Linked DNA regions of Armatimonas rosea. The protein of the gene in region 1 binds, or shares a complex with, the protein of each later gene. Links are inferred from orthologs where the notes say so. Each region holds a gene or a part of one and is shown in the gene's direction. Other genes may lie near its edges. The genes, in order: tig and rpsG.

The links.
Region 2: the proteins of tig (region 1) and rpsG are in contact, whole or in part, in a crystal structure (PDB 3GTY), measured with the Thermotoga maritima proteins. The link is inferred for Armatimonas rosea from one-to-one orthologs. Residues at the interface, in WP_004081061.1 of Thermotoga maritima: Glu122, Val124, Val129, Leu130, Tyr133, Glu188, Gly259, Ile262, Tyr263, Glu266, Ser270, Glu273, Gln274, Glu277, Arg308, Gln311, Ile312, Ser315, Tyr316, Glu325, Arg329, Arg336, Leu363, Phe366, Trp367, Arg373, Leu377, Arg381, Leu384, Glu387; in WP_004081843.1 of Thermotoga maritima: Lys34, Lys52, Lys55, Glu59, Arg62, Gln63, Glu66, Asn67, Lys69, Val71, Arg95, Ala109, Lys110, Lys111, Gly112, Arg113, Pro114, Glu117, Glu121, Ile124, Ala125, Tyr127, Asn128, Asn129, Thr130, Gly131, Lys135, Asp139, Arg142, Met143.

The regions. Positions count from the first base shown.
Region 1 is NZ_JACHGW010000001.1:1,530,301-1,533,476, forward strand. What follows is about bases 214-3,075. They hold tig (trigger factor), read left to right. Parts: upstream 214-812; coding sequence 813-2,339; downstream 2,340-3,075. Other genes in these bases: HNQ39_RS07090 (tetratricopeptide repeat protein), read left to right, coding at 214-465; HNQ39_RS07110 (ATP-dependent Clp protease proteolytic subunit), read left to right, coding at 2,387-2,977; clpX (ATP-dependent Clp protease ATP-binding subunit ClpX), read left to right, coding at 3,048-3,075. Also shown: more of HNQ39_RS07090, read left to right, coding at 1-213; more of clpX, read left to right, coding at 3,076-3,176. UniProt on the Bacillus subtilis protein: Involved in protein export. Acts as a chaperone by maintaining the newly synthesized protein in an open conformation. Functions as a peptidyl-prolyl cis-trans isomerase.
Region 2 is NZ_JACHGW010000003.1:585,906-588,917, reverse strand. What follows is about bases 166-2,863. They hold rpsG (30S ribosomal protein S7), read left to right. Parts: upstream 166-1,128; coding sequence 1,129-1,599; downstream 1,600-2,863. Other genes in these bases: fusA (elongation factor G), read left to right, coding at 1,707-2,863; rpsL (30S ribosomal protein S12), read left to right, coding at 718-1,125; HNQ39_RS17695 (gluconate 2-dehydrogenase subunit 3 family protein), read left to right, coding at 166-333. Also shown: HNQ39_RS17700 (hypothetical protein), read left to right, coding at 1-13; more of HNQ39_RS17695, read left to right, coding at 28-165; more of fusA, read left to right, coding at 2,864-3,012.

The DNA.
Region 1 (3,176 bases):
CGCATGGCGACCTGGAGCAACCCGCACTTTGTGCAGGGGTATGTCAATGGCGCGATTCAGATGGTGCACCTGCCCGACAAAAAAGACGAGGCCCTTGCCTTCCTGCTGGAGGGGGAGCGCAACAACCCGGATAGCATCTCGATTGAGGCAACCCTCTGTGAGATCTACTTCCGGCACTTTGCCAAGCCCGAGGTCGCCGAGCCCTATGGCCGTCGCGCTCTGGAGCTCTACGCCCACAAAGACCCCCAGGTCCTGAGCGAAGATGAAAAAGAGGATGCCAATGCGGCGTTTCGGTGGCTCGTGGGGATCTACCGCGATCTTGGCGATGCCCAGAAGAAAGCCGGCGATACCGCCAAAGCCGAGGTACTCTACGGGGCGGGGCGGACGATTGCGACCGAGTGCCTGCGGCACTTTCCCGACGATCCCACGGCGATTATATTTTTGCGTGCGCATCCTGGGAAATAACTCTTGACAAGAGGGCGACCTTAGGCTAGAATATCCCGTGTCGGCCCGTTTCCTAGTGTAAGGGCGAGTGGTGAAATGGCAGACACGCTGGTCTTAGGAACCAGTGCCGCAAGGCGTAGGGGTTCAAATCCCCTCTCGCCCATCGCCGAGCGGAGTGTAGAGTGTGCGGGAGTAACTCAGTGGTAGAGTGTCACCTTGCCAAGGTGAAAGTCGAGGGTTCGAACCCCTTCTCCCGCTCTTCGATCTAATCCAAAAGACCGAGGCAGGGTACTGGAGCAGTAGCATCTCCGGTACCTTTTTTGTTGGCTAAACCAAATCTACATTTTTTAGGAGTGAAAATTCCACCGATGCAGGTGACGACTGAGCAGCTTGACCCCTGCAAGATCGCGCTGACCATCTCTGTTGAGCCAGAGAAAGTTGAAGCCGCGCGCAAGAAGGCTTTCCAGCAGGCCATTAGTAGCCTGCAGCTCCCCGGCTTCCGCCGTGGGAAGGTTCCGCCCCATATTGCGAAGAACTATGTCGATGACGGTCGCGTGAAACAGCGCGCGGCGGAGTCGCTTGTCCCCGATGCCTACCGTGAGGCGCTCACTGAGGCCAGTGTGGAGGCGTTTGCCGAGCCGGACATGGAGTTTGTCTCCATGGAGGATGGCGAGGCCTTTGTCTTCAAGGCACTGGTTCCGCTTCGCCCTCAGGTTACCCTGGGGCTCTACAAGGGGCTCGCTCTAGAGCGCCGCAACATCACCATCACGGACTCGGATGTCGAGAAAGAGCTGGAGAATGTCCGTGGGCGCTTCGCGGAGTACCCCGAGGTTGAGGATCGTGTCACCGAGGCCGGCGACTTCCTGATGGTGGATCTCACCGCCATTGTCGAGGGCCAGGACCTGCCCGAGCTCGCCGAGCCGAAGGCGACCATGATCGAGATTGGGAAGAACATCCCCGATCTGGACGCGGGGCTTGTGGGCCTGACCAAGGGCGAGACCAAGACCATCGAGGCGACCTACCCCGAGACCTTTGAGAACGAGGGGCTCCGCGGCAAGCGCGGCGTCTTTACCGTCACCCTCAAGGAGATCCGCTCCCGTGTCCTCCCTGAGCTAACCGACGAGCTCGCCAAGCGGGTCAACCCCCGTGTGGAGAGTGTCGAGGCGCTCACGGCCGATATCCGTACCCGTCTGGAAAAGGACGCGGTCGAGGCCAGCGAGAACGAGGTGGAGTTCAACCTGGTCAGCAAGATTGTCGAGACCAGCCAGATCCACTTCCCCGAGGTGCTCCTGCGCGCCGAGGTCAATGCCGAGCTCCAGCAGCTCTCGCAGACCCTGGAGCAGAACAAGGTCACCGCGGAGCAGTACCTGGCATCGGTGGGTAAGACCGTCGAGCAGCTCCAGGCCGAGATGTCTGTGGGAGCGACCCAGCGCATCAAGAACTCGCTTGTGCTCTCTGAGGTGGCTCGCACCGAAGAGATCACGGTCGAGGACGCCGATGTGGATGCGAAGCTCGCCGAGAGCGCGGAGCAGGCGGGCGTGAGTGTCGCCGCGGTGCGTGCCTATGTCGAGTCTCAGAACGGGCTGGATCGCTACCGCGACCAGGCGCTTACCGAGAAGATCCTCACCTACCTCAAGGGAGTGAGCAAGATCACCGAGCGCACCCTCACCACGGCGGAGCTTGAGGCTGAGGAAGCCGCCAAGGCCGGAGGCGAGGCCCCTGCTGTCGAGGCTGCCCCCGCTGAGGAGAAGCCCAAGAAGAAGGTCGCGACCAAGAAAAAGGTCGAAGAGCCTGCTGTCGAGGCCGCACCCGCTGCCGCGGAGGCTCCTGCCGAAGAGGCCAAGCCGAAGCGTCGCACAAAAAAGACTGAGGCGGAGACCCCCGCCGAGTCATAATAGAATAAGTGGCCCTGCCCTGCAGGGCCACTTTGAGTATAAAACCTATGCCACTGACGATTCCTGGTGTAATTGAGCAAGACGCTCGCGGTAGCCGCGAGCAGGACCTCTTCTCCCGACTGCTGAAAGATCGCATCATTATCCTGGGAGAGGAAGTCGACGATCAGCAGGCCAGTATCGTGGTTGGAGCACTGCTCTTCCTGGAGAAGCAGGACCCGGACCGCGATATCGAGTTCTATGTCAACTCCCCTGGCGGCTCCGTGACCGCAGGCCTGGCGATCTACGACACGATGCAGCTCCTGCGCTGTGATGTCGCCACTATCTGTATGGGCATGGCGGCGTCGATGGGAGCGGTCCTCCTGGCCGGTGGTGCCAAGGGCAAGCGCTTCGCTCTTCCCAATGCACGCGTGATGATCCACCAGGTCAGCGCGGGCTTCCGTGGGACCGCGGGCGATATCGATGTCCAGGCACGCGAAATCTTAAAAACAAATGATCAGCTGGCGCGAATCTTGCAGAAGCATACAGGACAGGACCTGGATCGCATCAAGCACGATATCCAGCGCGACTACTTCCTCTCTGCAGAGGAATCCGTGGCGTATGGGCTGATTGATGAAGTTCTCGTCCGTGACAAACGCTGATCCAGGCACAAGGGTTTCTCTGCTTAAAAAGCCCTGAGCACTTGCCTGTGGTTGGGTGAAGGGGGCGCGGATGCCGCGTATTGGAGGGTATGATCGCCACGACAACCGCTGTGTGTTGTGTGGTAAGAGCCGAGAGCAAGTTCGGAAGCTGATTCTAGGGGTGCACGGGGGCGTCTGCCTCGACTGTGTGGGCCTCTGC
Region 2 (3,012 bases), on another replicon or contig:
GACCGACGAGTAAGCGAAACGTAGGGCATGCTCACCGAGACCCAGCGCACGACCCTTGCCGCCTTCGCCGACCTCGTGATCCCCCCGGACGACGCGCCGGGTGGCACCGATGCTGGAGCGGTGGCCTTTGTGGAAGACCTGCTCACCCACGAACTCGCCCCCCGCGCCGCTGAGTACGCCGCGTTTCTAGACACCCTCGCCGCGGGCAATCTCACGCTCTCCCCCGAGCTAGAGTCAACCCCGATCTTCAGGCTCGCCGCCGAGACCATCCACGAAGCCTACTGGACCAGCGCGGCAGGCCAGCAGGCCGTGGGCTTCACTGTCGGGGGTTGAAATCCCCCGCCTCACGTTTTTGGGAGCGTCCCGTGGACGCAGGGAGCGCTTCGCTTAGGCGCGTCCTCGGGACGCTCTCTCCCGTGTGCCGGGCAATTCATCGCCCACACAGTGGTTGACAGCCTCTTAAAATCGCGGTATGCTGTTCAGGTTGTCTGGCGCAGGTGAGGCCGTCGCCAGGCACGACAAGATTTGCACCGCAAGCGCGGAGGAGGTTGGAGTCGGCAAGACGAAGCAATAACTCGCTTTTCATCGAACCCCTTCCCCTGCCCTGCGTGTGACGATTGCGTCGAATTCGCGGGGTTTTTGTTTGCCCCGCAGAAAGCATTCCTCTGTCCGCTTCCCAGCGGCAGTGAATTGAACTCAGGAGCTTAAAGGCCGTTTATGCCAACAATTAGTCAGCTAGTCCGCAAGGGGCGCAAGCCTGTTGTGAAAAAGAGCAAGTCGCCCGCGATGCAGGGAAACCCCCAGAAGCGCGGCGTCTGTGTCGTGGTCCGTACCCAGACCCCCAAGAAGCCTAACTCGGCGCTGCGTAAGATCGCCCGTGTGCGCCTTACCAATGGAATCGAAGTTACCGCCTACGTGCCGGGAATCGGCCACAACCTGCAGGAGCACTCCGTCGTCATGATCCGTGGCGGTCGTGTCAAGGACCTGCCGGGTGTGCGCTACCACATCCTGCGTGGCACCCTGGATACCCAGGGCACCAAGGACCGCAAGTCCAGCCGCAGCAAGTACGGCACCAAGCGTCCCAAGCCCGGTCAGGCTGCAGCACCCGCGAAAGGAAAGAAATAATCTATGCCACGCAAAGGTCCTGCACCCCGCCGCGTTATCGCGCCGGATCCTATCTACAATCAGATCATGGTCTCCCGCTTCATCAACCGACTCATGCTGGATGGCAAGAAGTCGGTCGCTGAGAAGATCTTCTACTCGGCCCTGGAGAAGGTTGAGGCCCGCGCCGGTCGTCCTGGTATCGAGGTCTTCAATGAGGCCCTTCGCAATGTCATGCCCGTGGTCGAGGTCAAGCCCCGCCGCGTCGGTGGCGCGACCTACCAGGTTCCTGTCGAGGTCAAGTCGCCCCGTAAAGAGGCGGTTGGCATTCGCTGGATGATCACCTTTGCTCGCCGCCGCAATGGCCGCAGCATGGTGGACAAGCTCTCTGCCGAGATCCTCGACGCTGCCAACAAGCAGGGCGGCGCGGTTCGTCGGCGTGAAGAAGGCTTTAAGATGGCTGAGGCCAACAAGGCATTCTCCCACTATCGGTTCTAGGTGGCTTAACAAAGCCCTCGCCGCCTGGACCGAAAAGGCCAGGCGGCGTTTCGCTGTCTGGCGTTCTGTAGTCAAGTAGGGCAGTTCGTCGGAAGGAAACAGGAAAAATGGCCAGAGAATACTCTCTCGAAAACACGCGAAATATCGGTATTGCAGCACACATCGATGCGGGCAAGACCACGACCACAGAGCGCGTCCTGCTCTACACCGGCGTCAACTACAAGATCGGTGAAGTGCACGACGGCACCGCTACCATGGACTGGATGGAGCAAGAGCGCGAGCGCGGTATCACGATTACCTCCGCGGCGACCACTTGTTTCTGGGGTCTGGATGGCTACGACGAAGCCGAGGACAAGAAGAAGTTCGATGATGGGGCGCGTAAGAACACGCACCGTATCAACATCATCGACACCCCTGGCCACGTCGACTTCACGGTCGAGGTTGAGCGCTCGATGCGCGTCCTAGATGGCGCGGTCGCGGTGTTCTGCGCCGTGGGTGGTGTGCAGCCCCAGTCCGAGACCGTCTGGCGCCAGGCCAACAAGTACAAGGTGCCTCGCGTTGCCTTCGTCAACAAGATGGACCGCGCCGGTGCTGACTTCCTCACGGTTGTCAAGCAGGTCAAGGATCGCCTCGGTGCCAAGCCCGTGCCCCTTCAGCTCCCCATCGGCGCTGAGGCGGACTTCAAGGGCATTGTCGATCTGATCACCATGAAGGCCTACAACTACTCCGACGACTTCGGCAAGAAGCCGCTGGAAGTGCCGATCCCGGCCGACATGCGCGACCAGGTCGATGAGTACCGCGCTCTTCTGGTGGAAGAGGCCGCGACCATCGACGAGGCCCTGATGGAGAAGTACCTGGAGGGCGAGGAGCTCACCATCGACGAGATCCGTGCAGCGATCCGCAAGGGGACACTGTCCATGGAGATCACCCCGATGATCTGTGGCTCCGCGTTCAAGAACAAGGGCGTCCAGTCCATGCTCGATGCGGTCATCTACTACCTGCCGTCTCCGGTGGATGTCGAGGCCGTTCCGGGGATCAATCCGGACACTCTGGCCGAGGACGAGCGCAAGCCGGGCGACAATGAGCCCTTCTCCGCGCTGGCCTTCAAGCTCATGAACGACCCGCACGTCGGGAACCTGACCTTCTTCCGTGTGTACTCGGGCACCCTCACCAAGGGTAGCTACATCTACAACGCGACCAAGGGCAAGAAAGAGCGCGTCAGCCGCATCCTTCAGATGCACGCCAACAAGCGTGAGGAGATCGATGTGGTGTACTCGGGCGATATCGCCGCAGCCGTGGGTCTCTCGGACACCACGACCGGAGATACGCTGGCCGATGAGAAGAAGCCGATCATCCTGGAGTCCATGAGCTTCCCCGAGCCCGTCATTGAGATGAGCATCGAGCCGAAGACCA